Regions from separate parts of the Pseudoalteromonas sp. SR44-2 genome, predicted to be linked through region 4. Evidence: predicted binding sites of a transcription regulator. Region 4 holds the regulator's gene; each other region holds the start of a gene.
What was found. The regulator sigma-54, encoded in region 4, starts transcription at its own class of promoters, with help from an activator protein. The targets are predictions, from matches to a motif close to GTTGGCACGNNNNTNGNNT.

Region 1: fliS (flagellar export chaperone FliS) is a predicted target of sigma-54. The motif match lies at 4,201-4,219, and genes of this name have one in related genera.
Region 2: H5115_RS16175 (BON domain-containing protein) is a predicted target of sigma-54. The motif match lies at 2,832-2,850, and genes of this name have one in related genera.
Region 3: H5115_RS13230 (LiaF domain-containing protein) is a predicted target of sigma-54. The motif match lies at 1,915-1,933, and genes of this name have one in related genera.

The regions. Positions count from the first base shown of each region.
Region 1 covers NZ_JACJDW010000012.1:23,256-31,313, forward strand. The annotation lists partial or broken gene H5115_RS20355 (flagellin hook IN motif-containing protein) at 1-630, shown strand, start outside; gene H5115_RS20360 (flagellin) at 637-1,200, shown strand; gene H5115_RS09240 (flagellar protein FlaG) at 1,357-1,782, shown strand; gene fliD (flagellar filament capping protein FliD) at 1,843-3,282, shown strand; gene H5115_RS09250 (hypothetical protein) at 3,379-3,693, opposite strand; gene fliS (flagellar export chaperone FliS) at 3,702-4,103, opposite strand; gene H5115_RS09260 (sigma-54-dependent Fis family transcriptional regulator) at 4,526-5,962, shown strand; gene H5115_RS09265 (DNA-3-methyladenine glycosylase I) at 6,300-6,893, opposite strand; gene H5115_RS09270 (PAS domain-containing sensor histidine kinase) at 7,026-8,058, shown strand, end outside.
Region 2 covers NZ_JACJDW010000031.1:98-8,155, reverse strand. The annotation lists gene yaaA (peroxide stress protein YaaA) at 6-785, shown strand; gene H5115_RS16180 (mechanosensitive ion channel family protein) at 906-1,862, shown strand; gene H5115_RS16175 (BON domain-containing protein) at 2,438-2,758, opposite strand; gene srmB (ATP-dependent RNA helicase SrmB) at 3,032-4,258, opposite strand; gene H5115_RS16165 (tRNA1(Val) (adenine(37)-N6)-methyltransferase) at 4,334-5,032, shown strand; gene H5115_RS16160 (DUF4153 domain-containing protein) at 5,093-6,802, shown strand; gene H5115_RS16155 (DUF2147 domain-containing protein) at 6,966-7,412, shown strand; gene H5115_RS16150 (YHS domain-containing (seleno)protein) at 7,550-8,017, shown strand.
Region 3 covers NZ_JACJDW010000020.1:67,584-75,641, forward strand. The annotation lists gene suhB (inositol-1-monophosphatase) at 1-499, opposite strand, end outside; gene H5115_RS13225 (VOC family protein) at 743-1,159, shown strand; gene H5115_RS13230 (LiaF domain-containing protein) at 1,198-1,866, opposite strand; gene H5115_RS13235 (BON domain-containing protein) at 2,195-2,761, shown strand; gene H5115_RS13240 (YqaE/Pmp3 family membrane protein) at 2,834-2,992, shown strand; gene H5115_RS13245 (hypothetical protein) at 3,384-3,881, shown strand; tRNA gene H5115_RS13250 (tRNA-Ile) at 4,135-4,211, shown strand; gene H5115_RS13255 (ATP-binding protein) at 4,951-8,058, shown strand, end outside.
Region 4 covers NZ_JACJDW010000008.1:34,280-42,337, reverse strand. The annotation lists gene H5115_RS06815 (calcium/sodium antiporter) at 1-426, shown strand, start outside; gene H5115_RS06810 (KpsF/GutQ family sugar-phosphate isomerase) at 430-1,401, shown strand; gene kdsC (3-deoxy-manno-octulosonate-8-phosphatase KdsC) at 1,402-1,953, shown strand; gene lptC (LPS export ABC transporter periplasmic protein LptC) at 1,950-2,504, shown strand; gene lptA (lipopolysaccharide transport periplasmic protein LptA) at 2,494-3,039, shown strand; gene lptB (LPS export ABC transporter ATP-binding protein) at 3,036-3,761, shown strand; gene H5115_RS06785 (RNA polymerase factor sigma-54) at 3,831-5,330, shown strand; gene hpf (ribosome hibernation promoting factor) at 5,357-5,644, shown strand; gene ptsN (PTS IIA-like nitrogen regulatory protein PtsN) at 5,649-6,101, shown strand; gene rapZ (RNase adapter RapZ) at 6,120-6,965, shown strand; gene H5115_RS06765 (HPr family phosphocarrier protein) at 7,008-7,280, shown strand; gene mgtE (magnesium transporter) at 7,414-8,058, shown strand, end outside.

The DNA.
Region 1 (8,058 bases), on a different contig from region 4:
CGTGAACTTGCTTTGCAGTCAGCAAATGGCTCTAACTCTGATAAAGACAGAGCAGCTCTTCAAAAAGAAGTGTCAGCATTACAATCTGAGTTAACACGTATTTCAGATACAACTTCTTTTGGTGGACAGCAATTGTTAGATGGCTCGTTCGGTAGTAAATCATTTCAAGTAGGTTCTAATGCTAATGAAACTATAGATGTATCATTAAAGAGTACAGCAGCGGCTGATATAGGAATTAATAAAAGCTTGTTAAAAGGTACAGCTGCTAACGTTGGTTTTGGTTCCGCCATTATAAGCACCGCTGCCGGCACCCTTGTCGATAGCAATGTTGCAGCTGGTACGATTCAGATTGACAATAACACTGCTTCAAATATTGCAATTAACTCATCTGCCAAGGCAGCCGCGACATCAATTAATGCATCTTCAGGCACAACAGGAGTAACAGCAGAAGCTAGAACCGAAGTTAAAATGAGTGCTTTGGGCGACACAGGCACAGTGTCTTTTAAACTGAATGATATTGATATATCAGCTTCTATTACAGACGCGTCTGATTTGTCTGCTCTTGCGCAAGCTGTGAATGATAAATCAACACAGACAGGTGTCTCTGCTAGCATAGATGAAAATGGAAAATTATCTATGGTTGACGCTGATGGCGATGATATTGAACTTGTATCTTTTAACAATACAGGTACAACTAAAACAGTAAGTTTGGAATCTGTAGATTCAGAAGGTGTTGCAGCAACAGCTATAACTTTAACTGGTGGTGCTGCTACAGATACTGCTCGTATTACTGGAACAGTAAAGCTAACTTCAGAAGACGCATTTTCATTAACTCCAGCAGGAGGTGGCGCTGCTACTATTGGTGCTCTAGGTACATCAACCTTAGATAAGGTATCTACTCTTGATTTAACTACTGCTGAAGATTCACAAAAAGCACTATCGGTAATTGACGGGGCTTTAGCTCAAATAGATTCTCAAAGAGCTGACTTAGGTGCTGTTCAAAACCGCTTCGGACATACTATTAGCAACCTTGCGAACATCTCTGAGAATGTATCTGCATCACGAAGCCGTATTCAAGACACCGACTTTGCAACTGAAACTGCTGAAATGACGAAAAACCAAATCTTGCAACAAGCAGGTACATCTATCTTATCGCAAGCGAATCAGTTACCACAAACGGCACTTAGCTTATTAGGTTAATAAGTTAAAAGTAATAGCTTAATGGTTAGCTAACTAATACATAAAGTCAGTATTAGTATTTTAAAAAAGGAGGTGGCTTTAGCTACCTCCTTTTGTGGTTTAAGAATATAAACTAAGCTATTGTTGGTTTAATTAAGTGAAAAATAGGAATCTGTTATGAATACAATTACTTCAAACGCAGAAATTACAACATTACCGACCCCCGTTGCTGGTGATGATAAGCAAGCGGGGCAAGCTGCTCGTTCTTTGACTGAGCGAGCAGTTGATGATGTAAAGCAAACGGAAGTGCTCAATCAACAAAATCTACAGCAAAACCAATACAAAAATAACAATCAAGATGAAAAAGATCAGCCCTTAGAGCGCGAACAGCTAGAACAAATGGCGCAACAATTGCAGGATTTTATGGGTGAAATGAATCGCAGCTTACAATTTAAAGTTGATGAAGATTCAGGACGTGATGTAATCAAAGTGCTCGATAAAAACAGTGGCGAAGTTATTAAGCAATATCCTTCTGAGGAAGTGTTAAGTTTAGTTTCTAAACTGTCTGAATCTGCTGGTATTTTAATTGATCAAACGGTTTAGTAGGTAGTTTGAATTACTAATACTAAGTTAGTTTATTTTTGAGTATTTAAGAGGTGAAGTATGTCTATTACATTTAATGGTTTAGGTTCTGGGTTAGCAGTGTCAGATATTGTTGATGCACTAGTTAATGCTGAACAAGCACCTGCTGAAGCTCGTTTAAATACTACTGAAAGTAAATTAACTACGGATATTTCTGCTGTTGGTGCACTTAAGTCAGCACTTGAAAAAGTACAAACTTCAATGGAAGCACTGGGTGATAGTGATAACTACCAAAAGCGAACTGCATCTGGCAATGATGATTTTATATCAATTAGCTCAGATAAAGACGCTCAGCCTGGTAGCTACAACGTAAAAGTAGACGCATTAGCACAAGCTCATAAATTATCTTCCCCTGCATTTGCCGCTGACGAGGCAATTGGAGCTGGCGTAATTACAATCGGTTCTGGTGCAAATAGTTTTTCTACTGTTTTATCGGCTACAAATACGTTAGAAGATTTACGAGACCAAATTAATAACGGCCCTTTTACTGGCAGTGATAGTAATGATTCTGTTGTTGCAACTATAATAACCAGTGATACCGGTCAGCATTTAGTACTTACAAGTAAAGAAACTGGCGAAGACAACGCAATTACAATTACCGTACAAGACGATGACGGTACTAATACTGATACAGGCGGGTTATCTCGATTAGCTTATGATGTATCAGACGCAGACCCTGCTAACCACACAACTAATTTAACACAAGTTAACGCTGCTCAAAATGCACAAATAACAATTGATGGTACGTTGACGGTATCAAGCAACACTAATGAATTTAGTAACGTGATTGATGGCGTGGATATAACAGCTAAAAAACCGCACGATACCGACGACGACATAAGCGACATATCAATTACCGAAAATAATAATAATATTAAAACAGGTTTAAATAGTTTTATCAGTAGCTACAATGAGTTGTTAGAGCTGAGTAATAATTTAGGTGCATCTGGCGAAAGTGGAGCCGGAGTAATGGCTGGTGACTCACTACTTCGTGGTGTTATGTCAAAGCTCCGTAGTGAAATCACCGAGTCAATTGACTTAGGTGATGGTAATTCGTTATCACTTTCGCAATTAGGTGTTGAAACAGATCGCTACGGTGTTTTAACCCTAAATACAGAAACATTGGATGAGCAAATAGACTCTAATGTAGATCTGGTTCAACAGTTTTTTATTGGCACAGATGAAGATGAAGGTGGTTTTGCTCAGTCCTTCGATGAGCTAATGAGCTTTTATACAGATTCTGACGGTATTATCCAAAACCGAATAGACAGTAAAACGAACCAACTTGATGATTTAGATGATGATCGCTTGGATCTTGCCAGTAAAATGGAGTCGCTATCTTCTCGATTATATGCTCAATATAATGCGATGGATTTATTAGTGGCGAGCCTTAATAACACCAGCAGTTATGTTCAAGCTCAATTAGAGAATATGCCAGGCGTAGTAAGAGATAACTCTTAGTAGATAAATGTAATATTAAATTAATAGCTAAATTAAGAAAGCACAAAAAAACCGTTATTTAAAACGGTTTTTTTGTGTTTTCTATTTGAGTAGATTTTAGCGACTTGCTTTATAAGCTTTAATCGCCTTACCTGATTTTTTATGTTTAATAATAGCTTTAGATGACTCGTTTTTTGCACTATTCGCTTTAACTAAAATGGTATTTATACGAAGCTGAATTAATTCTAATTGCTTTGCGCTTGGGCCGTCGCTGCTTTCGCACCATTGCTTTAGTTCAACATTTAAAGTGTCTAAAAGAGGCTGAGCTTCATCTGCATTATCATCATTTACTAAGACTTCAATTTTACTAAGCAACGTTTGTATGAGCTCAGAGCTGTTTGTTAGTTGCTCTGAAGATGTTGGCGAGTCCATAATTGAAATTAAACCGCAGGGCTGCGTTGATCTAGCGGGATGTTATCCCAACCTTCTTTAATTTCTTTAACAATACTTGATACTTCCACAATTGCTTCAATATCGTTGTTTATGTTCGCTTGCGTTAAACGGCGTTGGCAGTAATCGTAAAGTGCCAATAAATTGTTCGAAATACTAGGGTCTTGCTCTACTTCTAAATTAAGTGCGTCTTGCAGTGCACCAAATAATAAAACACAGGCTGAAATGTTTTCACCTTTTTTTTGTATTTCTTTGCGCTCAATAAACCCTTTTGTTGCTGCTAAGCGACCGATAATATTACTGAATATAAGGTTTATTTGTTCGTAAGGGGCCATTTCGGCAATGCTGCTAGCACGAACTTGACCGTATTTTTTTACTGAGACATGAGCCATGGGATGATCCTAAAATTTAAAACAATAAAATTATGTGAAAGTTGATGTAAAAACTTACATAAAAATTTAATAAAGCTTTTATACTTTTACAAGAACAAAGCAATATTAATGCCAAGCATTTTCACTTATTTATATATCGGCATTAGTAACTTCAACTTAAATTTATAATTGAGTTTATTTACTAACAATAGCATTTTTATAGCCGAGTAAATTAATTTTTAGAGCTAAGTTATAGCTAGGTAATAACTAAGTTAAAACTATAACCCATACTTAATGATTAACTATTAAGTATGATTGACTTAACTAGCCCGCCTGTTTTTTGGCGTTTATGTCAAAAAACTGCCGCTATCACTTGCATCCATGCTGAACTGGCTTACAATTTAACTAATTATACAAATTAGTGAAAGTACGGCTCGCTAAATATGATCTTGATTTTAGATAATAATAACAACCGCGCAATAGGATTAAATGCTTCACTTGGCTTTATTGGTGAAGCTGTACAACTATTAAGCGAAGACTGCTTTGAACAAGAATGCAAAAAATATCAGCAGCAAGAATGCATGATTATTTTAGGAGCGTTGCAATCACTTGACCACGAAAGCTTAATTAAACGCTATCCAACATTACCGTTTTTATTAATTGGCGAAACGCTAAAACCACTATTAAGTATAGCTAATGTGGTGGGGCTTATTTGCGAGCCATTTAATCACGAAGTGACAACGCAGTTACTTCACGATTGCCAGCAGTATCAGCGCATGTTGCCAAATGAGCATAAGCATTCTAAACCACATAAAACTTTTGACGGACTTGTTGGTGAAACAGAGGCCGTAAAAGATGTTCGCTTTTTAATTGAACAAGTGGCAAAAACCGATGCTAATGTTTTAATTTTAGGCGAGTCAGGCACAGGTAAAGAAGTGGTTGCCCGTAATGTACACCTGCTTTCAAAGCGCATTAATGGACCGTTTGTACCTGTAAACTGTGGTGCTATTCCGGCAGAGCTGCTCGAAAGTGAACTATTTGGCCACGAAAAAGGCGCGTTTACTGGTGCTATATCGGCTCGTAAAGGGCGCTTTGAACTAGCTCAAGGCGGGACGCTATTTTTAGATGAAATAGGCGATATGCCACTGCAAATGCAAGTTAAGTTGCTGCGAGTATTGCAAGAACGCAGCTACGAACGTGTTGGTGGTACAAAGGCAATCCAAGCTGATGTACGCGTTATTGCGGCCACGCATCGTAATCTTGAAACAATGATTGAAGAAGGTAGTTTTAGGGAAGATTTATATTACCGCTTAAATGTATTTCCTATCGAAAACCCATCGCTGAGTGCACGAGCTGATGATATTCCGCTGCTTTTAAAAGAGTTAATGCGCCGTGTTAACGACCAGACTGGTTCTACCGCTAAGTTTACAGAGCGCGCAGTTGAGAGCTTAAAAGAACATGCTTGGCCTGGTAATATTCGTGAGCTTGCTAATTTGGTGGAGCGTATGGTTATTATGTTCCCTGACAAAGTGGTCGATATTCCTGATTTACCTAACAAATATCGTTACATTGAAGTTGAAGCCTACGAGCCAGAATACCCTGAAGAGTTAATGGAAAAAGACGCCTTTAACGACATATTTAGTACAGGCTTTAGTGATTACGAAAGTGAGCCAGACGCTGAGTTTAGCCAAACGGGTAGTGGGCTATTGCCAGATGATGGTATTGAACTTAAAGATTATTTAGCCGAACTCGAAATAAGCTTAATAACCCAAGCGTTAGAGCGCTATGATTACGTTGTAGCTCGCGCTGCAGAGATATTAGGGGTCCGCAGAACAACACTCGTTGAGAAAATGAAAAAGTATAATCTTTCAAGAGATTAAGGTTTAAAAGCAGCTGTCAGTGTTTAGTTATAAATTGGCCAAACACAGTAGATAAATAACCCCTCGTTTTGTAGGTGCGGTTTTATACCGCACTTTACTTAAAAATATTAGCAAGAGCGCGAAGTAAATTCGCACCTACACGGTTTTTACTTTTGTTGTAGACGCTAGACTTGCTCGCGTGAAAAACAAGACTTTTAATCATTTAAATAAAACGTTATTTCACAAAGAGAAAAACGAAGATAAATGAGAAACCATAGTCAACTTACGCTTTACTTCTCTAAAGCGCAGCGTCTCTTAACCTCTTTGTGAACTAATCACTTTTATAGTTATAAATCACTTACTCACTAAAAGCCTTAATGATTTCTTCTTTTCTAAAACAATCATTACTGTGATCGTTAACCATACCGCAGGCCTGCATATGAGCGTAAACCGTTGTAGGACCTAAAAACTTAAAACCCCGTTTTTTTAAATCTTTCGCAAATGCGGTTGATGCCTCTGTAATTGCAGGATAGTCCTCAATATTATTCAAATTACTTATAATCGGTTTATTATCGACAAACTGCCATTGGTAGTTACTAAAACTTCCAAATTCTTTTTGTATTTCTATAAAGCGCTTTGCGTTGTTAACAGTTGCCACAATTTTTAAGCGATTGCGCACAATTCCCTCATCAAGCATTAGTCTCTCAACGTCATCTTGTGTGAATTGTGCCACTTTATCTACATCAAAATTAGCAAATGCTTTTTTGTAACCGCTACGCTTTTTTAAAATTGTGTACCAGCTTAAGCCGGCTTGCGCTGATTCAAGAGTGATAAATTCAAACAGCTTTGTATCATCATAAAGAGGGACGCCCCATTCTTCATCATGGTAAATAACGTAGTCGGGTTTAGTGGTGTCGAGCCACGGGCAACGGCACTTTATTTGCTCACTCATTATTATTCCTTTTTGTGTGCGTCATTTTTATGTCGCTCAAATTATTGATGTAACTTAATGATAAGTATGTAAATAAATATTGGTATAAATCGTGCATTTGGACATATATCTACATCAATTCGAGATTTGATTATGGCCCTTGCTAGCGTGCTAAAACCACAGTTTTTTTCTGCAAATCAGTATAACCCATGTTTACTTCAAGAGGAGTACATTGGTGAATTAAGCGATCTGCGCAAGCAAGCAAGTTGGCTTTCGCACTTGGTTGATACCATGCCAGCAGGTGTGGTTGTACTTGATGGCAAAGGGTTGATTGCAAAAGCGAATCAAATAGCGATTGATATGCTTGGCGAGCCACTTGAAGGCGAACGCTGGTTTAATGTTATTCAGCGCTCTTTTAGGCCACATCAAGATGATGGTCATGAAGTGTCTTTAAAGGACGGGCGCCTAATAAAGCTTGATATTACCGCTCTAGCACCAGAGCCTGGGCAACTTATTTTAATGACGGATTTAACCGAAACCCGCCGCTTACAAAAACGTGTTGCACATATGCAGCGATTAAGCGCGCTGGGTAAAATGGTTGCATCATTAGCGCATCAAGTCCGTACGCCGCTCTCAGCCGCTATGCTGTACGCTGCTAATTTAGGGTCTAAGCGCTTACCCGAAGCATCTCGTGATAATTTTCAAACAAAGTTAATGTCGCGTTTAAAAGATTTAGAAACTCAAGTAAACGACATGCTGTTATTTGCTAAAAGTGGCGATCAGCAAGTTGTTGAGCAAGTTTCAATGCAGCAGCTTTTAACCGAAGTTAAAGCAGGTGCCGATGCGATGGTCGCACTTAATGAAAGTGAGCTGGATGTAAGCTTACCAGAACCCGATATACAAATAGTTGGTAATAAAACGGCATTGGCCAGTGCTATTCAAAATCTAGTGCACAATAGTATTCAAGTTATTGGCGGTGGCGCAAAAGTAAAAATTAGCGCACAAAGAGATTTAAAAGATTTAGATATGGTTCGTATTAGTGTGAGCGACAATGGCCCAGGTGTTGATTTAAGCCAAAGCGATAAAATTTTTGAACCATTTTTTACTACAAAAAGTCAGGGCACAGGTTTAGGGCTTGCTGTAGTGAGTTCGGTGGCTAGTGCGCACCAAGGCCGTGTTGATGTGA
Region 2 (8,058 bases), on a different contig from region 4:
TAACTATGATCACTGTTATTTCACCTGCAAAAAATCTTGATTACGAAACGCCACCCGCAACAGACAAGTTCACTCAGCCTGAATTACTAGAGCACAGCGAAGAGCTCATGAAAGTATGCCGTGAACTAACACCAGCGCAAATTGGCAGTTTAATGAAAATTAGCGATAAGCTATCTGGGCTTAACGCAGCACGCTTTAGTGAGTGGGCACAGCCGTTTACACAAAGTAATGCTAAACAAGCAGTGCTTGCCTTTAATGGCGATGTATACGGCGGTTTAGATGCAAGCACGCTTAAAGCTAGCGAGCTTGATTACGCACAAAACCATTTACGTATCCTTTCTGGCTTATACGGCTTATTAAAACCACTTGATTTAATGCAAGCTTACCGTCTTGAAATGGGCACCAAGCTTGAAAACTCGCGTGGCAAAAACTTATACGAGTTTTGGGGCAGCGTAATAGCGAACAAACTAAACGAAGTATTAAAAGCACAAGACGCGCAATACTTAGTTAACCTTGCTTCAAACGAATACTTTAAAGCGGTAGATAAAAAAGCATTGAATGCACAAATTATTACCCCACACTTTAAAGACTGTAAAAACGGTCAATACAAGGTAATTAGCTTTTACGCTAAAAAAGCACGCGGCATGATGGCGCGCTACATTATCGAAAATAAAGTAACGCAATTAAGTCAGCTTAAAGAGTTTACTGTGGCGGGTTATTACTTTAGCCCTGAGGCAACAGTTAAAGAGCTTGAGCCGGTATTTATGCGTGACGAACAAAATTAGCTCATAAGCTTAAATAAACAATTGAAAAGCCATGCATTGCATGGCTTTTTTGATACTGGCGTTATATTTGCAACTATATCTAATATTAATGAGATTATTAATTAAATAGGTGCAAACAAAATGATCAGTATTCCGTCAGTTGGCGAAGCCGAAAAACTAATAGAGGAAAAGCTCGGAGGGTGGTTTGATGTTGTTATCAGCCATATCCCTAATTTTATAGTGGCAATTGTAATTGCCATAGTATTTTCAATATTGGCGCGCTTTGCTGGCAAGCTGATGAAAAACGTGTTGCGCCGCTCTCTCGATTCAACGCAAATTGCCGATTTAATGGCGTCAATATTTAAAGTTATTGTGTTGTGCATAGGTTTATTTATAGCGCTCGATTTTGTTGGCTTAAAAGGCACTGTTACTTCGTTACTTGCTGGTGCGGGTATTGTGGGTTTAGCCATTGGTTTTGCGTTTCAAGACATGACCGAAAACCTAATTGCAGGTATAGCAATGGGTGTACGTAAGCCATTTAAAACAGGTGACGTAATAGAAACCGATGATGTGTTTGGTTCAATACATTCTATAAACCTACGTAACACACTAATAGAGAGCTTTTACGGGCAATTAATACTGGTGCCAAACAAAGTCTTATTTAGAAATATACTCAAAAATTACACCACTTTAGGTGTTAGGCGCATAGAAGTGCCAGTGGGCATTTCGTACGGTGACGACATAGAAAAAGCAAAAGACGTTATAGTCGATAAAATTAACGAATTTGACTTTGTAATACGCAAAGACGAAACCGCCGTATACGCCGAAGGTTTTGGCGACAGCAGTATTAACTTACTGGTGTGGTTTTGGATTAAATACCCAGGCGAGCCTGACTTTATGACGGTACGCCACAAAGGTGTTGTTGCCGTTAAGCAAGCATTAGACGAAGCTGATATTAGTATTCCTTTCCCAATTCGTACGCTCGACTTTGGCATTAAAGGGGGTGAAAAACTTGATGCCATGATAAGCGATAAAATAAGCCAGCAGTCATCCAATAAAGACAGTAGCGACGGTGCTGACTCTAGCCAAAGTGAGTAATTTAGTTAAAACTCATTAGGCAAAAGCATTGGGAAATAGTTACTTACCAATAGCGCATTTTTACAGAGTAAAAATGCGCTTTTTTTATAAACGGATTATTAGCTAAAAGTTTAAATACCTAGTTTTGTGTTTATTGAATATCAATTCTGATTAGTTGCGTTTGGCCATGGGAGTATTAACAAGTAAAAGTAGTGTTTACCCAACGATTTTTTTACTGCCTTGCCGCACACTCTGAAATAACGCTCTCATCTATTTCAATAACTAAATAAATCATCTTTTTTAAGCCAGTTAGGTCGGCTAAAGAATGTGTGTAAGCTTTTTCAGTATCAATTGGGTTAACTTAAGGGTTAAAAGAGCAAAGACAAACACGCTAGCATCAATTCTAAATCTATCTTCTAAAGTATAAGTGTGAGCTATCGCTTTAGGGTGAGGAATAATCGTATTGCTTAGGCTTTATTTTATCTTTTTCACAGCTGTAAAACTTGCCTTAAAAAGAATATAAAAAAGCGCAGCTTGTGTTGGAGTAACAAGCCGCGCTTATGAATTAGTTATACAAATAGGTTTTGTGGTGCGTATTAAATAACGCTAATTTTGTTACGAATGATTTTAACCCCATCTATATTTTCTAAAAACTTTTGAGCTAGTGCGCGCTGAAAACCAGTTTGTGCTTCACCGTATAAATCTACTTCACCATTTTTTACCTGCACACGAATATCACTTAACGCCAGGTTAGGGTTAGTTCGTAGGGTATTGGTGATAGTTTGTTGTAGGTTAGGTTGAGTGGCTACACTGCTTACTACGGCCATGTTGGTTGCTGCACTTACCTTTGTAGCGCAAGCTAATAAAAATAAACAACAAAATGATACTAAAGCGATAGTTAACTTGAAGCGGTTCATAACTTAATCCTTACATTACGGTGAATAGTGCAGCCACAAAATGGAAATTCCATCGGCTAGGTTATCTTTGTAGTTACAATTTCGGTGCCAATATTAACGCTATGAAATATAAGGTAATTTTATTAAGTGGGAATTAAGGTGGGCAAAAATTACATTTAAATGAGTATGAGTTACATGCTTGGGTTACATATGTAACAGGTACAAACACCAGAGCCTGTAAGGCTTGCATTAAAAAAGCCGACAAAAGTCGGCTTAGAATAAAAATATGTTAGGTTACTTTTTCTTTTTAACCTTGGCCTTTTTCTTGGCTTTCATTTTTACTGGATCTTTACGCTTTTTAGCCGGAGGCTTAGCTTCTTTATGCTGTGGCTCAACACCTTTAATTACACGGCGTTTTAGTTTTTGTTCAACGTAGCGCTCTACTTTATACAAAATACCAATGTCGTGTGCTTCAACTAATGATATTGCAATCCCTTTTTTACCAGCACGGCCAGTACGACCAATACGGTGTACGTATACGTCGGCAGTGCGCGGCATATCAAAGTTAATAACGTGGCTAATGTCAGATACGTCAATACCACGTGCAGCTACGTCGGTAGCAATTAAGATACGTGTTTTGCCACTGTGGAAGTTTTCCATGGCTTTCATACGTTTGTCTTGTGGCATTTCGCCGCGTAACCAAGCTGCTTTAACGCCATTATTGGTTAGCTCGCCAATCAGTGTTTCTAAACGCTCACGGGTTTTAACAAACACAATTGCTTTAGTCACGTCTGGACCATTTAAGGTATTTACTAAAAGCTCTAGTTTGTGATGATAGTCATCGGCTAAATGTACCCACTGGTGAATTTTAGCTTTTTCTTTACGTGACGAATCAGCTTCAAGCAGTGCAGGGTCGTTTAATGTTTTTTCAGCAAACCTTTCTACGCTGTCACCTTCGAGTGTTGCTGAGAATAAAAAACATTGGCGACGATTTTTAGCTTCGTCACAAATACGGCTCATTTCTTTTTTGAAACCCATGTCTAACATGCGATCTGCTTCATCGATAATAAGCATTTCTACGTGTTCAGCATGAAAGTTTTCGGTTTCTAGGTATTCCATTAATCGACCTGGTGTGGCGATTAAAATATCGTTATTTTTTTCGAAAATTTCTTTATGCGTGCCGTAGTTAATACCGCCTGTTACTACACCAATTTTTAGGTGTGTGCGTTTAGCTAGCAGTTCACATTGTTCATGAATTTGATAAGCCAACTCACGAGTCGGGGTCATAACGAGGACGCGCGCAAAACCAGGATCACGACGTGGGAAATCCAGTAAGTACTGAATAGCCGGAATTAAAAATGCCGCTGTTTTACCTGTACCAGTAGGCGCAGATGCTAAAATATCGCGCCCCTGTAGTGCTTCAGGAATAGCTTGTTGTTGAATGCTGGTTGGCGTCTCGTAGCCCATTTTATTAATGGCATCGAGTAGCTTGTTATCAAGATCAAATTCAGAAAATTGCATAGAGTGTCTAAAATAAGGGACAATTACCCTGATTATACGCGCTATGCTGCGCTTGGTGAATGAAAAGGTGAAAAAATGTCTGGTTTTGTATTTAAACAATTTAAAGTTGAACACGACCACTGTGCAATGAAAGTTTCTACCGATGGCATTTTGCTTGGCGCATGGGCTAATTTAAGCGGTGCAAAGTCATTACTTGATATAGGCACAGGCACCGGCTTACTAGCATTAATGTGTAAGCAGCGCAGTAATGAGCTTGATATAACTGCGGTAGAAATTGACGAAAGCGCCTATACCCAAGCATTACAAAATGTAGCTAATAGTCCGTGGCCAACAATAAGTATTAAGCACCAAACTATTCAAAGCTTTAGTAGTGAAGTTAAATTTGATGTTGTTATCTCTAATCCACCGTATTTTAATCACAGTTTAAAAGGCGATAATGCTGCACGTAATACCGCACGCCATACCGACGGCTTAAGTTTTAAAGAGTTAATAAATGCCTTTAAACGCTTAAGCCATAGCCGCTCTCGCTTTAGCTTAATACTCCCAAGCGTTGAAGGCGCATTATTTATAGAGCTTGCTACTCAAAATGGGCTTTATTTAAATGCTCATTGCCAAGTAAAAGCCACGGCCAATAAAGAGATTAGCCGCAGTTTAATGACATTTAGCTACGTAAAAAGCGATTTAGAATCATCAACCCTGTGTATTAGAAACTTAGATAATACCTACACCGCTGATTATATAGCTCTGTGCAAAGCATTTTATTTGAAAATGTGAAGCAATTGTAAAATAGGAACGAATAACGCAAACTGACTAAAACCATTGTTGAGAACAGATATGGATAGTCAGTTACCAAAATCTTTTATAATTATACTTGCCGTATTACAGGCTATTGCTCTTACCCTTTTGTATAGCAGTATAGAAAATAATGTGTGGCCAGCAACAAGCCCTACATGGTTAGTCTCACTTATTACATTTTCTATGAGCTTTCCTTTATTAATGCTAATGACCGTTAATAAAAATAATATAAAAACGTCGTTGCTTTTAATCCTTCCTTTTTCCTTGTTGTTATCTTTATTGGGGGCGTATGTTGGCTTTCAGCAAGAGCCTCAAGAGTACGTAAGTAATAACACTTTAATGTCAGTTTTTATTTTTACTAGTTTAATAGCTGGCTTTAAAGGCCTTATGTACATACAACAATTTGGTAGCTCAGAAAATATTAGTTACAGTCGTTTATTTAAGCTCTCTTGGCGTAATTTTATAATATTTGGAGAATGTTGGCTGTTTGTACTTATTTTTTGGGGAATTCTAAATTTAGGTGCGGCTTTATTTGATATTTTAGATATAGAATTTTTCTCTGAGCTACTAAGAAATGAATGGTTTTGGATCCCAACCTTAACGCTCGCATTTGCCTTTGCGAGTGTCATATTTAGAAAGCTTTTGAACATTGAAGATAATATCGCTTTTTTACTACAAACTTTAATTAAGTTTTTATTGCCTGTTTTATCAGTTATTTCTCTCGGTTTTTTAGCAACACTTCCTTTTACCGGACTCAATAAATTATGGGAGACCGGAAGTGGCAGTTTATTAGTAATGTGGCTGCAGGTGCTCACGTTGTTTTTTGTTAACACTGTTTATAAAGATGACTCATCAGTTCGCCCTTATCACATGCTCTTGCACCGACTCGTTTTTATAAGCGTTGCGTTACTTCCAGTTTATAGTGTTATTTCTGCCTATGGAATTTACTTACGGGTAGAGCAGCATGGGCTAACAGTAGATCGTTGTTGGGGCATTTTAATTTGGTTTTTATTGGCGTGTTTTTCGTTTAGTTATCTTGTTGGAATTATAACAAAGCGAGACAATTGGCTAGAGCCGCTTAGCAAAATAAATATTGTGATGGGGTGGGTGGTGCTCGTTAGTATGCTTGCTGTTAACTCCCCTTTATTAAATTTTCAAAGCTTATCTACAAACAGCCAAATAGCGCGTTTAAATGCAAATAAAGTAACAATAGAAAAGTTTGACTATTACTATTTTGAGCACAGCTTAGGTCGCCAAGGTTATTTAGCTATGCAGTTATTAAAACAGAAAATTGAAACGAGTCACCCAGAGCAATACGCTATCATCGATAGGATGTATGTAAATAATGAGTTTGCTTTAACGCTTGAACACACAGTCGATGATTTTATTGAGCGCAGTGTATTTTGGCCATCACAAGCGCTAATACCTCAAGGTTTAATAGAGGCAGTATTTTCTGAACAACATTTTTACGATCGTAACTCTTTAAAAGAACATACTTACTATTTCATTGGCATGGATTTAAACAAAGATGATGAACTCGATTTTATAGTGATTGACGAAAGTAATGAAAATATATCCGCATATTTCTGGTTATTCGACATGGGTAAGTGGCGCTCAAGGTATATGAATGTCGAAAATCCTGAAGAGATTAGATACCTTAAAAGCATGATTGATAATAACGAATTATCTTTAGTTGAGCCTGAATATTCAAATCTAAAAATAGGGGATGTTGTTTTTAAAGTGAGGTAATACGTAACTTTTTTTATGCTACTGCCCCTTAAACCTAAACTAATGATTATTAGTTTAGGTTTTTTCTTTTAGTTTTTTATTTTATGTACAGCGCTTTAATAGTGTGTTTATAAATCACCTGATATGATTTAGCCATTGGCCACTTAATTTAAAAGGCAACACAATGAAAAAGTTAAATAAATTAGCATTACTTAGCACGTTAACAACCACCATTTTTGCAAGCCAAGGTGTGTTTGCTGCTATTACGCCTGTAGGCCTTTGGAAAACAATTGATGAGGATACAAACCAAGCTAAGTCGTATGTACGTATTAGCCAAACCAACGGTACTTTAAGCGGCAAAGTTGAAACCATTCTTAACCCTGCAAAACAAAACGATATATGCAGTAAGTGTGATGATGAGCTAAAAAATCAGCCTATTTTAGGAATGACTATAATCACTGATGTAAAAGCACAAGATGATGGCACCTGGGGAGACGGAGAAATACTCGATCCAACAAATGGTAAAACCTACACCTTACAATTAACCCCGCAAGATGAAGGTAAAAAGCTCGAAGTGCGCGGTTACATTGGCTTTTTTTACCGAAACCAATATTGGCTAAGAGTAGAGTAAGTTTTACTACTTACTTAATTACTAAACGTTAAATAATTAAGCATTAACTGAAATCATTTTTGCACTTTGCCTTTCTTACTCACTAAGCCTGCCATATTTAATTGGCATAAAATTTTGAGTAAATAAAAGGGTAAAATATGATTAAGTACATAGTTGCTTTAATAATGCTTAGCACACTGTTAATAAGCGGTGCGGCAAACGCAAAGGATGATGCTGTAAACACGGGTTGGTTTAATAACACGGCTATTAAAGGGTACGACAGTGTTGCTTATTTTACCCAAAATAAAGCCGTTAAAGGCAGCGACAAATATACGTTTAGTTACTTAGGTGCCGACTGGCACTTTTCGAGTGAAGAAAACAAAACGGCATTTGCAGAAAACCCAAAGCGTTATGCTCCGCAATACGGTGGCTGGTGCGCTTATGCAATGGCTGATGAGGGGAATGCTGTAGGGATAGACCCAGAAGCATTTTATATTCACGAAGGTAAGCTTTACTTAAATTACAGCCAAAGCGTACAACAAAAATGGTTAAGTAATTTATTGCCGTACATTGTGATGGCTGATGGATATTACCCACAAACGACCAATGTTATGACGTTTCAATAAATTACTCATATTATTAGGGTCTGTTGAACTTTGCGGATTAA
Region 3 (8,058 bases), on a different contig from region 4:
CATCCATGTGGTTTTTGTTTTTGAACGGGAAACCAGTAGCAAGTACAGTGCCTGCAAGAACCGTAGTTTTGCTAACGCGTAGACGTTTACTGTTTAACTGAGTGCCTTGACCGCGAGATGCAGTGAAAAGCTCACCGCGAATTGGATCATAAATAACAGCTTGGTCTAAACGACCTTTAACTTTAAGTGCGATAGAAACCGCGTAATGAGGGATACCTTTGATGAAGTTAGTTGTTCCATCGATAGGATCTACAATCCATTGGTAATCATCATCCTTGCCTTTATGCTCACCTAGTTCTTCACCAACAATTGAGTGAGTAGGGTAAGACTGTAAAATAGTGTCACGAATTACGGCTTCGGCTTCTTTATCAATGTTAGTTACTAAGTCGTTAGCGCCTTTTTGTTGCACTTCAACTTTTGATAAATCTTCACTTGCGCGAAGTAAAATTTTGCCTGCGTTGCGCGCAGCGCGAACCGCAATGTTTAACATTGGATGCATGGTATTACCTTTGGGTTGTAAAAGAACGTTTATATATTTCAGCCGGCGTATTTTAGCGACTTTTGCCATAAAGTAAACAATAAACCCCAAATACTTGTGTTTGTTTTTTATACAAGATTGAAAAGTGTATATATTTTTAAAAAATAATTATCTGCATTTAAATAAATTAATTTTAAATAACACTTTACCTAAAGTTAACTTGAGGTTTTATCGTGCTCCTAACTTAACTGATAGGATAACATTATGTATTTAGAGCACGTAAACTTAGTCGCGAGTGATATAGATAGTATGCTTACATTTTATCGCGCTGTATTTCCACATTGGTCGATTAGAAGTGAGGGCAGAGGCGATTGGCATGGAAAACCAAGACGCTGGGTACACTTTGGAGATGACACGCATTACATTGCGATAAGCAGTCATGGTGAAGGTGAAAACAGAAACTTATCGGGCCATCAAATTGGTTTTGCACACTTTGCTTATGTAACTAATAATTTAAGCGCAGTAGTAATGCGCTTAAATAAAGTGGGTTTTACTCTAAGCAAGCAAGGTAACGAGAATCCTTTCAGAAAGAATGTCTACTTTATTGATCCTGCAGGGTTTGAAGTTGAGTTTGTAGAGTATTTAAGTGATATACCAAGCGAGCGAAATAACGATTTATAATAAAATACTAAGCAGCACGCTAAAGTGCTGCTACTCAATTATAGTGAGCGATTATTATTACCCGTGCCAAACTGGGTTTTTAGCTCATTTGCAAAACTTATAAATTTTTCTTTAATTGTGCGCTTTATTTTCACCTCAACCGAGCCCATTACTGCCTTTCCTTCAATATGAATTGTAGGGCCTTGGCGTTTGTTAAGCGACACAGATTTATTTTCAAGGCTACTTAAAATACAAAACATTTTAGACACTACATTGACATGCTCTGGTACGTAAATTTCATCGCTACCAAAAATACAGTTAACGTGAATAGTTACATTTTGATGCGCAAAAATAGCATCGGTAAAATCAAGCACCACCGATCCCATAAAGTTACTCAAATATATATTTTTTGGCACAACCCACTGACCACTTCGCTCGTTAGATCCTAAAATACTGCGTAATGTAAAATCATCATCACTGTTTTGCTGTGCACTATAATGTGGTGTAAATTGCGATTGTTTTTCTGCTTTATATTGCTGATCGGTATTAAGTGTTAAGTCTTCTACTAAGGCTAGCAGAGCTTCGTTATTAGGTGCATCCATCGCATTATCTAAACGTCTTTCGAATGCATCAACAGAAATAACACCATGACTGTAATTATAAATTAATTGATCAATCACTTGTTCGCGTACTTGCTCTATTGGGCGGTCTTCAACTTTTACAGACATGAGTTATTCCTTATTATATTTACTATTGATACTGCTCTTGTAGTTAGGCTGCAAACCGCGTACCAAATATAATTTCATTAATTATCAATTGGTTATTTTTTAACGGTGTTTTTTGTTTTGTTATATTAACGATAGATTAACCAAAAGAGCAATTATCTAGCTATTTTCACTATTTGAGAAAGTTTTACCGAGTAGCCTGTAAATAGTTACACAAACATAGATAAGGTTTTATCTTTTAATTAATTCAAGTCTTTGAATTTTAAGTATAAATAAAGTTGGCCTGAAGCTCGCATTAGTTAAAGTGTCTTTAATCAAAAGGAGAAAGATTATGAAAACATTTAACAAATCTATTATCGCAGCTCTAGTTCTTGGTACTACGGCTATGGGTGCCCAAGCAAACAGCTGGGAAAACGAAAGTAAAGATGCTTGGATTGATGGTAAGGCAGAAACCGTTCTACTTATGAACACTAATCTAAACAACTTTGACATTAACACTGATGTAAAAAATGGCAAGGTAGTACTTACAGGTAAAGTTAATAGCGAACTCGATAAAGAGCTAGCAGAAGAACTTGTACTTAGCCTAGATGGTGTAACTGATGTTGACAACAGCCTTACTGTTGTTAAAAGCATGGACACCGAAGATAAAAGCAACGACATGATGGACGATGATGATAACGACCTAACGGACGCTAAAATCACCACTGTAATCACAACTCGCTTCCTGTTTGACTCAGAAGTAGGTGGTACAGACATTGATGTTGATACCGACAACGGGGTGGTAACTCTGAATGGCTCTGTAGAGTCTGAAGCTGAAAAGCAACTAGCAGTTAAAATTGCTAAAAATGCTGAAGATGTTCGCGACGTAGTTGATAAACTAGCTATTGTTGCTGAATAATACAGTATAGTTAAGGCCCAGTAATACTGGGCTTTAAGTCTTTTCAATGTTTAATTTAAATGGAGTTTGATCATGGATATTATTCGTATAATACTTTCGGTTTTATTACCGCCATTAGGTGTGTTTTTGCAAGTTGGCTTAGGTATGCATTTTTGGTTAAATATTCTATTAACACTGCTAGGTTATTTCCCAGGGTTAATACATGCAATCTACATTATTGCGAAAAAATAATGACAGATTATATATTGTGTAAGCCGACTACTGAGGTTTAGCTAAATACTTTAGTACCGATCGGCTCACAATATTAGTTTTTAAAGAATTTTTAGATAGTTTTTAGATAGTTTTTTAGGTTAAATCCAATTTTTAACGCCCTTCAACCCTTTGATTTACTTCCTTAACTCTCTCCCAATATTATTTTAAAACTATACTTATTGTTTACTAATAAGCTTTCCAGCTAACAGCCGCGCTCAGATTCTGACTTGATGCCATTTAGGAAATCTTCAACATTAGTGTGTTTATACATCTATAATATACAATCAAATACTTTATTATTTAGTGACAATATTACCTTCACTTCTAGTGTTATCATTAAACTAGGTTTTAGGCATATTGAGGCAGTTAATTGAATATTCGACTTATAATGTCAGGCGTTGTGTCTTTCGTTTTTTATTTTAGTTGGGCCTACTGGGCAAATAGTGCGGCAGACATTGCTAAATCGGTTACGCTTCAAGCTGCATTAGTGCAAGGTTTGTATAGTGGATTTGTAACGCTGTTTTTTACCTTTATTTTAGAAATGGTCGTCAACAAGTATAAGTTTAGTTATGTAACGCTTGCGTTTGTAACTCCAATTATTTGTATGTTTCATTCTAAAACACCACAAAACGTAGCAATACGACAAAGCTTCAATAATGCAATTAACTCTAGCGCCTCGTATTTAAGTAACAAAAAAATAGCAGGTGTACTTTTTGCGCCTATTATTCCGATTACTGTTCAATCGAGCTTAGTGATTATGGTGAATGTAATTAATCAGACACCTAATTTGCCACTTACAGTAGCCCCAAGCATATTTTTTACAGCCTTGTATGCCTACACATATATGTTAGCTTTGCTTAAAAAGTAGAGGGTTAAATATAAAAGACTATATGGGATAGGTTTTGTTTATAATTTAATGCAGTGAATAGCACGGTAAATACCTTACATTTTATGTTTATGCCCACTTAAAAGATTACTATTTAAGCAGTTAGCTTGTTGATTGTTAAAATAAAGGTTTTTGGTAGTGACAAGCACCTAAAAAGTTTTTATACTGCAACCCGCTTTAGTCGCTCTGTGACTGAACGCTTCAAAAATTAACTGCCTGGCAGTTATATAAAGTTGGCCCCTTAGCTCAGTTGGTTAGAGCACACGACTCATAATCGTTAGGTCCCCAGTTCGAGTCTGGGAGGGGCCACCACTTTTAAAAGCTTTCCAAGTAAATACCTACTAACCGAAATTACCTCGTGCTACCTCTGTGCTACTTTTAGTATAGCAACTTTTTTTATTAACTATCTAATACAACCTCATTTCAGCATCTAGGGATTCGATAAAGAACTATATAGGGCTCTATTAAATTTCAACTTAGGTGAAATCAACAAGCTTTTCGTTAACAAAGCTTTAGTAATAGTTTTAAGCGCTACTATATTTGCTTACAATTACGCAATAAGATTGGTACGTTCAATCGGTTTTTCCGACCTTGCTATATCAGCAAATTCTACTTTTTAGCCCTGTTTATAAAGTCCATAGATTTCATTTAAGCCCCTTTCGCTATGAGGTTGGTAAGTTTTAGGCGCTTGCCGCCTAAAGGCGCGGCATACCCCATGGCCAACACAGACTACGCAGTGAAAAGCCAGTCAAGCTAGAAATCGCCCGAAGGGTTGCGTAGCAAGGGGGCTCCGCTTGCGGGGTTCCGATTTATGGCTTTACAGGAATTGAACGAAGTGGTTTGGGATTAAGTATCTAATAAGCTAATATTTATTTTTATCTTTAGTAGCATGAAACTACAACTAATTAAAATTTATAATCCAAAATTTATTAATAGCTTTGGTTCATGCTATTGTGAGTTTGTGTGTTGGTCTGTTGTGTCCTCGGTCTTATTAAGAGGAAAGTGTGCCCAGTAGACATCTTTACAGGGATTTAAAAGAAACTTACATTATATGAAACCAGAATATTTAGGTGCCAGAGCCTCAAACACTGGCGATGATTTTCATGAATGGTGGGCACTTCGTCTAGCATTACAATTACTCGAACCTGACACATCGTTGGTTGCTGTTACAGTTGAAGGCGTAAATCTTGATGATGAAAATTCTCCGGAGTTAACGGAATGGGACTCTGTTGATTGTGGCTTATTTTATGGTGGCCATTCTATAGAGCAAGCTGAAAAGGTTGTCATTGAGCAGCTAAAGTACTCTGCATCAACACCTGACAAAAATTGGACTGTTTCGGAACTAACAAGCTCTAAATCAAAATCTTCAAATAACAGTATTATTAAGGGGCTTGCTGATTCATTTACTGCAATATTAAAAGCTAGGCCAGACCTGATTGGTGCTGGTGAGTTAACAATCAGGCTAGTCAGTAATCGCCCTATTGGTAAAGACCTTCAAAAATCGCTTTCCGATTTCAGTAACAAAAAGCATGAAACGCTAAGAGTTGCTAGTGGCCTTAACAAAACAAATTTCAAGAAATTTATTAAACTCTTCGACTTTTCTGACTGTGGTACTGGTTCTCGCTTTGAGCAGGAAGAAAGCGCGATTAATGAGATTCTAGCTCTTACACTGAGTGCTGACCGGGGGTTTGTGCTGGATTTGAAAGATCGTATTCATAAGCTGATGCTGCCGGAGGCTACAGGAAGTTATATAACAAGGGAAACAGTGTTGACATGGATGAATGTGTCTGACCCTCGAGCTCTATTCCCATGCCCTCCAAGGCTCAAAGTAGCAGAAAATCCTATTAACAGAAATGCTGCTGTTGCGATACAAACTGCCATGGTCAATGGCGATCAATTTATATGCCTGCATGGAGAAGGCGGTAGTGGAAAAACGACCGTACTAAAACAGGTTGAAAATTTGTTACCTGAGGGCTCAGTCATGATTACATATGACTGTTATGGTGCTGGCACTTATATGGATAGTGAAGCCTATCGACATAGACCGAAAGATGCCTACCTGCAATTAATCAATGAAACCTCGGCTCGATTGCGATTACCTTTGTTGATTAGCCAGGATACTTCTGTAGATTTTATTAAGGCTTTTGCTTTAAGAATCGAAAGTGCAAGCAAAGTTTTAGAGGCACAAGAAGCTAATGCATTATTGGTTATCGTTATTGATGCTGCGGATAATTCTGTAACGGGTGCAAAGCAGTGTAAGCCAGAAGAAATCAGTTTCGTTCATGAACTGATTAAAATCGGAAATCTGCCAGCTAATGTTAGATTGATGATTTCTGCAAGAACTGGACGTTTAGATTCCTTATCTATTCCATCTAAATACAACTCAGTAGAAATTTCTAACTTCTCATTGGAAGAAACAGAGCTCAATGTATTAAATCAATTTCCCCGCGCAGCCAAAGCATGGATAGAAGATTTTCATAATTTATCTAACCGAAATCCACGAGTGCAAAGTTACGCATTTGACTATGCAGAATCAGATGCGGGCAAAGCGATTGAATTTTTAAGGCCCAATGGAAAAGGGTTGGAACAAATCTTTGAAGCCCGCTTTGAAGAGGCTATTTTGAAGGAGGGTAATTCTGACACCTTGTCTCTTGTTTGCTCATCGTTAGTAGCACTACCTGCACCAGTTCCAAAGCAACATTTAGCTAGTGTTGTGGGGATATCAATAGAAAGGGTTAATGATATTGTTTCTGACCTTCCTGGAATGCGTATTCTTGAGGATAAAGTAGGGTTTCTTGATGAGGATGTTGAATTTTTTGTCAGAGAGAAAGCGCAGCCAAGGCTTTTGGAAGCTTATAAGCGTTCAGCAGCACATTTCAGTGCCAATCATGAAAGTGACGAGTATTCGGCCATGCACTTGGCTTCAGCGCTATTTTCAGCTGGGCAAGGTCAAGAAATCATAAGAATCATTGAGGAAAATGAAGCACCAAAAGCTATAAAAGACCAAATAATTCGCCGAGAAGTGCAACGTCAGCGGTTACAGCTCGCAATGAAAGTGTGCCGCTCAGCAGGCGAGCAAGCAGATGCAATATTTACCTTGTTAGTTGGTGCTGAGGCGATAAAAACAGATGATGCCGTAAACAAAATTATCGCTGAAAACCCAGATTTATCTGTCCATTTTGCGTCTGATACTGTAGGCAGAAATATACTTTACTCGTCAAAAACATATGAAAGCCATGGTAGGTTCTTATCGCATATTGTTGCCCGTGATGCAGCTGACAGAGATTTTATCGCTGCCCGTGAAAAGAAACGCATTCTTCGTGAATGGATGAATCGGAGAAGTGAAGATATTGAACGACAAAAAGCCGAACAAAGCGAGCATCGGTACCAACATATAGATGCGTGGCCATTAGAGCTTGAGGATATTACTGCTGTTGCCCATTCAGTGTTGGATATAGAGGGTTACCAGGCTGCATATGAATTCATTTGTGGCTGGAAGCCGAAAAGTATCCATTACAAAATCGCGATCAGATTATTGGATCGCCTGTTGTTATCGGGCAAGGTAGTCACAGTTGAAGAGTTTTTGGATAGTGGTTGTATCCCAGAGCCTTGGTCATCATTGTTCAAAATACCTTTGGCGCTTGTCGGCCATAGTATCGATTGCGCCTCTCTTGAAAAGTCATTGTGCAACAAGAATGTATTGAAATATTGCGACCTAAATGAGCTAGAAAGGCACACCTCTGAAGACTCAGGGACTTTTAGCTACGCGGAAGTGTTACTTAGTGGTTGTGAAATTTTGGCTTCTAATGGAGTGAATTTATCCTCAGTAGAGCCAATACTTGAATATCTATGCCCTGATAATTGGCGGTTGGTCAATAACATCTACATACATGATATTCTTAAAAACGATGTCGCTTTGAGAGCTTACTCTTTGTTAATGCGTCATCGTGGCCTCAACGTCACAATAGAGTCTTATTGGATTGATTCACCTATACCTGAAGATCTTAATGAGGCCGAAAAAAATAAGAAGAAGCAAAAATTATCGGAAAAGCATAAAGAGATAAAAGAAAACCTGTCAGGTTTAATATCTTTTTATGCTGTTAGAGCGGATGTTTTGCTGTCCAATATCTTGCCAGAAAAAGCTGAAGAGAAAGTTAAG
Region 4 (8,058 bases):
ATGATACTCTTGCCGGTTAGTTCTCATTTTTTAATCGGCTCAGCTGTTGATATTGCTAAATACTTCGGCTTAAGCGACTTAGTCATTGGTTTAACAATTATTGCCATTGGTACTAGCTTGCCTGAACTTGCCGCCTCGGTTGCAGGTGTACTTAAAAATGAAGATGATTTAGCACTAGGTAATATCGTTGGCTCAAACATATTTAATATTTTAGCTGTATTACCTCTAGCAGGTATTATTAATCCTTCAGCAATTGATCCATCGTTAGTAAGCCGAGATATATTAATTATGATTGGTGCAACACTTGCTCTTATTATTATGTCATTGAACTTTAGAGGCACCCAGCGTATCAATAGGGTAGAAGGCGGCTTATTGCTAATAGCGTTTTTGGGTTACCAAGGGTATATTTTTAGTCAAGTAGGGTAAATGATGGCAACGCTAAACTTTATTGAACAAGGCCTTCGCGTTTTAGATGTTGAGCGCCAAGCACTTAGTGATATTGCACAATATGTAGATGAAAATTTTCATAACGCGTGCCAATTAATGTACGACTGTGAAGGCCGTATTATTGTTATTGGCATGGGAAAATCAGGCCATATTGGCAATAAAATAGCGGCAACCCTTGCAAGTACTGGCAGCCCTGCGTTTTTTGTTCATCCTGGTGAAGCAAGTCATGGTGATTTAGGTATGATCACTAAAAATGACGTGGTTATGCTTATTTCTAATTCAGGGGAAACCAGCGAAGTTTTAAATATCATTCCGGTTTTAAAACGACTTGGTGCCAAAATGATAGCGATGACTGGCAATACGCAATCAACCATGGCAACCCTTGCTAATGTACATGTGTGCATTAAAGTAGAAAAAGAAGCTTGTTCATTGGGCCTAGCCCCTACATCAAGTACCACTGCAACGCTTGCGATGGGCGATGCCATGGCAGTTGCATTATTAGAAGCTCGCGGCTTTACAGCTGATGACTTCGCGCTATCTCACCCAGGTGGTAGTTTAGGCAAGCGCTTATTACTTACTTTAAAAGATGTTATGCACAGCGGCGCAAATACACCTATTATTGATGTTTCACAAACAGTTAAAGATGCCCTAATAGAAATGTCAGCTAAAGGGTTAGGTATGACAGCCATTGTTGATGAAAATCAGCAACTCGTAGGGTTATTTACCGATGGTGACTTACGTCGCATTTTAGAACAAAGAATTGATATTCATACAACACAAATAGATGTTGTTATGACTAAGTCATGCACTACAGCTACGCAAGATATTTTAGCCGCTGAAGCGCTCAATATTATGGAACGTAAACGTATAAATGGCCTAATCGTCGTCAATGAGAAAAACCAACCTATTGGCGCATTAAATATGCAAGACCTATTAAAAGCAGGAGTGTTATAAATGCAATTTGAAGAACTCTATCAACCGCTGAGCGATGATGCAAAAGCACGCGCTAAAAAAGTAAAACTACTTATATGCGATATTGATGGTGTATTTTCTGATGGCCGTATTTACCTTGGCAATCAAGGTGAAGAGCTAAAAGCATTTAATACAAAAGATGGTTTTGGCATTAAAGCACTTATAAACAGTGGCTTTGAAGTAGCTGTTATTACTGGTCGTCATTCACAGATAGTACAACAACGTATGAGCAGCTTAACCGTACAGCATATTTATCAAGGCCAAGAAAATAAGCTCATTGCCTATCAAGAATTAAAAGATAAACTCAACCTTAGCGATGAACAAATTGCTTATATTGGTGATGACGGTCCTGACATGCCTGTTATGGAGTTAGTAGGCTTTGCCGTTGCAGTAAATGATGCCCACCCGCTTATTAAGCGTTTGTCACATTATGTAACGCAAATGCCTGGCGGTTTTGGTGCTGTGAGAGAACTCACCGATTTGCTCATGCTTGAAAATGGTAAAGCATTGACTACACAAGGCACTAGTTCATGAATGCAGCGCGCATAATATTAAGCGTTTTATTCATTAGCTGTATGGTTTGGCTTTGGTACCCTTATTTTACACAAACAAATATTGTGCCTCAGGCTGAGCCTGAAGTTGTTGCTAAGCCTGATTACATAGCTATTGAGCTCAAACAGACAGCCTATGATGAGCAAGGTAAAATTAGCCACAAAGTCACTGCGGCTAAAATGGAGCTATACCAGCAATTAGGTTTCACGTTTTTCGAAAAACCCATTTTCACTTTATATAACGAACAACAAACGTGGCAAATAAATGCAGACGAAGCAACATTATACGAAGATAAACAATTAATTTTAGAAGGTAATGTGGTTGCCAAAAATTTAACCGATAACGCCATGATAGACAAAATCAATGCTGATAATATTCAGGTTGATATAAAGTTATTAACAATGCGTTCGGAGCAACCCGTCATTATCACTGGACCCAATTTAAAAATCACCGGTAAAGGCCTAGAAGCCGACTTAAAAACCGAAGTGATAAAACTAATTAACCATACGCGAACCATATATTATGACCAATAAAATATTAAAATCACTTATAATTCCTACACTTATACTAGCGTTTAATAGTAGTGCTGCAGAGCAAAACACGCAACCTGCTGCCAATCAAATTTCAATAAGTGCCGACAAGCAAGAAGGTCAATTAAAAGCTAATGTGGGTATTTTTGAGAAAAACGTTGAGATTATTCACGGTAATCGCCGCATTACAGCCGATCGCCTAGAAGTACACAAACGTGATGAACTTGGTGATAATAAACAATTATTAATTGCCACAGGTAGCCCTGCGCACTTTGAAGAAAAGCAATCAGACGGCACGACTATGAGCGCCAGTGCTGATGAAGTACGTTATGATGTATCTAAGCGTTTTTTAACGCTTGTTGGTAATGCACAAGTATCGCAAGCCGGACAAAAAATAAATGCTAAAAGCATTACCTACGACATAGAGCAGCAGCTCATCAGTGCCGAAAAAGATGAAAACTCAACTGACCGCGTTCACACAATTTTAGTACCGATCGAAACTAAAAAAAGTAAAAAAGGCGATAAAGGTCAACCATGAGCACATTAAAAGCAGAACTATTGGCAAAAAGCTATAAAGGTCGTGAAGTTGTAAAAAACGTCGGCCTTGAAGTACAAGCTGGCAGTATAGTTGGCTTACTTGGCCCTAACGGTGCTGGTAAAACAACGACTTTTTATATGATTGTAGGGCTTGTTCCTAGCGACAAAGGTAAAATATCTATTGATGATAACGATATTACTCTTTTACCTATGCATAGTCGTGCTAGATTAGGCATAGGCTACTTACCGCAAGAGTCATCAATTTTTAGAAAGCTGACTGTTTATCAAAACTTAATGGCCATTTTAGAAACGCGCAAAGAACTAAATAAACAAGCCAGAGAAGACACGCTCAATAACTTATTAGATGAATTTAGCATACAACACATTCGTGATAGCCAAGGTATGGCATTATCGGGTGGAGAACGTCGTCGTGTAGAAATAGCACGAGCGCTGGCAGCAGATCCTAAATTTATATTACTGGATGAACCGTTTGCCGGTGTTGACCCTATTTCGGTATTAGATATAAAGAAAATAATAGAACATCTTAAAAATCGTGGGATTGGAGTATTAATTACCGACCATAACGTAAGAGAGACCCTTGATGTTTGCGAAAAAGCCTACATTGTTTCTCATGGGGAGCTGATTGCATCAGGTACTCCAGAACACGTATTAAATGATAAAACAGTACGCGATGTTTATTTAGGCGAGCAATTTAGGCTGTAACATTTACGCCATGTCTTTAAGCATCTGCTAGTATTAATTATAACAACATAAAAGGATTGTTAGAGATACATGAGGCAATCACTACAGCTGCGCATGGGCCAGCAACTTACAATGACTCCACAGCTGCAACAAGCTATTCGTTTGTTGCAACTCAGTACATTGGATCTCCAGCAAGAAATACAAGAAGCTCTCGACAGTAATCCACTATTAGAGGTTGAAGAGGCAGACTATTCTGAAGACGCTGCTGGTAAAAACGAGCAAAAAGCTGATACCGATGACATAACTGTTAGCGCATCTGCTGATGATGCTCCGAGCGAATATGAACAAGATACTGGTGAAGCACTTGCAAAAGACACGCTAAGTGACGACATGGCTATGGATGTCAGTTGGGATGAGTACATGAGTGCCGCTCCTGCAGCCTCATCAGGTCCAATGCCTGAAGACGAATCAATATACCAAGGCGCCTCTACTGAAACGCTGCATGAGTATTTAATGTGGCAATTACAACTAACGCCATTTAGCCCTACCGATGAAGCCATCGCTATTGCGATTGTAGAGGCCGTCGATGATTCAGGTATTTTAACATTAAGCTGCGAAGAGATTTTAGAAAGCTTTAATCAAGAAAACGAAGATGATAACGAAGTCGAACTTGATGAAATTGAAGCGGTATTAAAACGCATCCAACTGTTTGATCCTGTTGGTATTGCTGCACGTAGTTTACAAGAGTGTTTGTGTATTCAGCTTAATCAATTTGATAAAGAAACACCTTACATTAATGAAACGAAAATGATTTTAACCGAGCATATTGATCTATTAGCAGCTCGCGACTATCGTACATTAATGAAAAAAACTAAGCTTAAAGAAGAAGAGCTTAAAGAAGTGATGACACTAATACATACTCTCAACCCAAAACCTGCAGATACTATTGTAAGGGAAGAATCTGAGTATGTTGTTCCTGATGTGTCAGTTAAAAAAATTAAAGGCCGCTGGGTTGTCGAATTAAACCCAGATAGCATGCCTAAAATTCGTGTTAATAGCCAATACGCGGCAATGTCTCGCACTGTAAAATCAAGTGGCGACAGCCAGTTTATTCGCTCACATTTACAAGAAGCTAAATGGTTTATTAAAAGCTTAGAAAGTAGAAACGACACGCTATTAAAAGTTACTAATTGTATTGTTAAGCAACAACAAGGCTTTTTTGAACATGGCCCTGAAGCCATGAAACCAATGGTTTTAAATGATGTCGCTGAAATGGTAGAAATGCACGAATCGACAATTTCGCGTGTGACTACTCAAAAGTACATGCATACACCCCGTGGTATATTTGAGCTTAAATATTTTTTCTCAAGCCATGTAAGTACTGAAAACGGTGGTGAATGTTCATCTACAGCAATACGTGCGCTTATCCGAAAATTAATCGCAGCAGAAAACTCAGCAAAACCATTGAGTGATAGCAAAATAGCGGATATATTGGCTGAGCAAGGAATTAAAGTAGCGAGACGTACAATCGCAAAATACCGCGAATCTCTTGCTATTCCACCGTCAAATCAGCGTAAAAGTCTGATTTAAGACGCTAAACTAAAAGGGTAATGCTTATGCAACTAAACTTAACTGGTCGTCACGTAGAATTAACCGATTCACTAAGAGACTATATTAATACTAAATTTGCGAAGCTTGAAAGACACTCTGATCATATTAATAATGTTCATGTCATTCTCGATGTAGAAAAGTTAAATCAAAAAGCAGAAGCCACAATACACGTAAGCGGTGCTGAGCTATTTGCCTCTACAGAACATCAAGATATGTATGCCGCTATTGACTCGTTGATCGACAAGCTCGATCGCCAAGTAATCAAACACAAAGAGAAGCTTGCTCGACACTAATATGATGAAATTAAGTTCACTTATATGCCAGGACTGCAGCAAAGCTGCGGTCCTTTTTAATAGCAAAAAAAGAATTTTAGAGTTCATTAGCGAACTTGCTCACGACAAACTTCCGTATTTACCGCAACAAGATATTCTTAATGCTTTAATGAGCAGAGAGAAATTAGGTAGTACAGGTATAGGGCGTGGCATTGCTATTCCTCATGGAAGAATGAGCGGTGCAGAAGAGCCTTTGGCTTTAGTGCTCGTTAGCGAAACTCCAATAAACTTTGATGCAATCGATAATCGCCCTGTTGATATTTTTGTCGCACTCATCGTACCAGATGGCGATAACCAGCAGCACTTAAAGACTCTAGCAACCATTGCTGATAAACTAAACAACAAAGATTTTTGTAAACAGTTACGCAGTGCAAAATCTGATACTGAGCTTTACCAAGTTATTGTCGATCAATCATAGTTTTATAAAGGGTGTTAAATGGAGTTAATTATCATAAGCGGCCGTTCTGGTTCTGGAAAGTCGGTTGCTTTGCGCGTTGTAGAAGATTTAGGTTATTATTGCGTAGATAATATTCCAGTAAACCTACTACCTTCATTAGTTCGCAGTGTATCTGATAGCTACGATAAAATTGCTGTTAGCATAGATGTGCGCAACATCCCTAAAGAACAAGATGAATTTAACGATATTCTTGAATACTTGCCTGGCTTTGCAAACCCTACGTTGTTTTATTTAGATAGCGACGATCAGACATTGATCAAACGCTTTTCTGAAACACGCAGATTACACCCACTATCAATAGACTCGTTGCCCCTTGATTTAGCCATCAAAAAAGAAAAAGAATTACTTGATGTATTAACCACTCGCGCCGACTTTATGATAGATACGACTGATTTAAGTGTTCATCAACTCGCTGAATCTATTCGTGAAAAGATTTTAGGTAAAAAAGATAAGCAACTGATTGTCACATTTGAATCATTTGGTTTTAAACACGGTATACCAAAAGAAGCAGACTACGTATTTGATGCACGCTTTTTACCAAATCCACACTGGGAACCTGAGTTGAAGCCTTTAAATGGGTTAGATCAACTGGTTAAAGACTATTTAGCTAATCACAGCATAGTGCAAAAATTCACATGGCAAATTCAAACATTTGTGCAAACGTGGTTACCGCATTTAGAACGAAATAACCGCAGTTATTTAACCATTGCTATTGGGTGTACAGGCGGGCAACATCGCTCTGTGTATTTAGCGCAAACTATCGGTGAAAGTTTTGCAATGACACATCCCAATGTAAAAATTCGCCATCGCGAGCAAGAAAAATAATATAGCTGAATAATCACCTGTTCAGCTTAGGTAGAGTAAGTTATGCATTGTGAAGATACCTTTTTAATAAAAAACAAATTAGGCTTGCACGCCAGAGCAGCTACTGTGCTTGCGCAATTAGCAGTACAATTTGATGCGACAATCACATTATTCCAAGATGACAAAGAAGCAGCAGGCGATAGCGTACTTGCACTAATGTTACTTGAAAGTAGCCAAGGAAAAGAAGTTAAAGTTGTTTGTAAAGGCCCTGATTCTGAGCAAGCTTTACACGCTGTTGGAGAATTAATAGCACAACGCTTTAATGAACAAGAATAACCTGTTTTATAAAAACAATATTCGCATTACTAATGCTTCAATTAAAACAGATATATAAAATAGATAGGTTAGTAACGCCAGTTAACTCACCTCCCCCCCCATAAAGTAATATAACAATTTATAAAGGACGCCAATGCCTGAAGCTTTTGAACAAGATTACCCACTACAGCAACTAAAACAGGTGACGAAGTCACTCAATAGTGGTCAATTTGTTCAAGTTAGGCGCATGCTCGCAAAAACGGCTCCTTGTGATACCGCATTATTATTAGAATCATCACCGCATAAAATTCGCCGACTGCTTTGGCAATTGGTCGATCCTGATGTGCAGGGTGATGTTCTTGAAGAATTATCTGAAGATGTTCGTTTAGGCATTATTGCCCAAATGGAACCTAAGCACATTGCCGCCGCAACTGAAGATATGGGCCACGATGACTTAGGTGAAGTATTACGTAGCCTGCCAGATACCGTCTATAAAGACGTTGTTAGCGCGATGGACATTCAAGACCGTGAACGTGCCACGCAAGCACTGTCATATCAAGAGCGTTCAGCAGGTGCGCTAATGAACACCGATACGGTGACCATTCGCCCTGATGTAACACTCGATGTTGTACTTCGTTATATTAGACTGCGTGGTGAGTTACCAGAGGGTACAGATGATTTATATGTTGTTGATAAACATAACTGCTTTATAGGCGCTTTATCGCTGAGTACATTATTAACTAATCCGCCAGAAAAAATTGTGCGCGATTTAATGGATGAAGATTGTGAGTCTATCCCA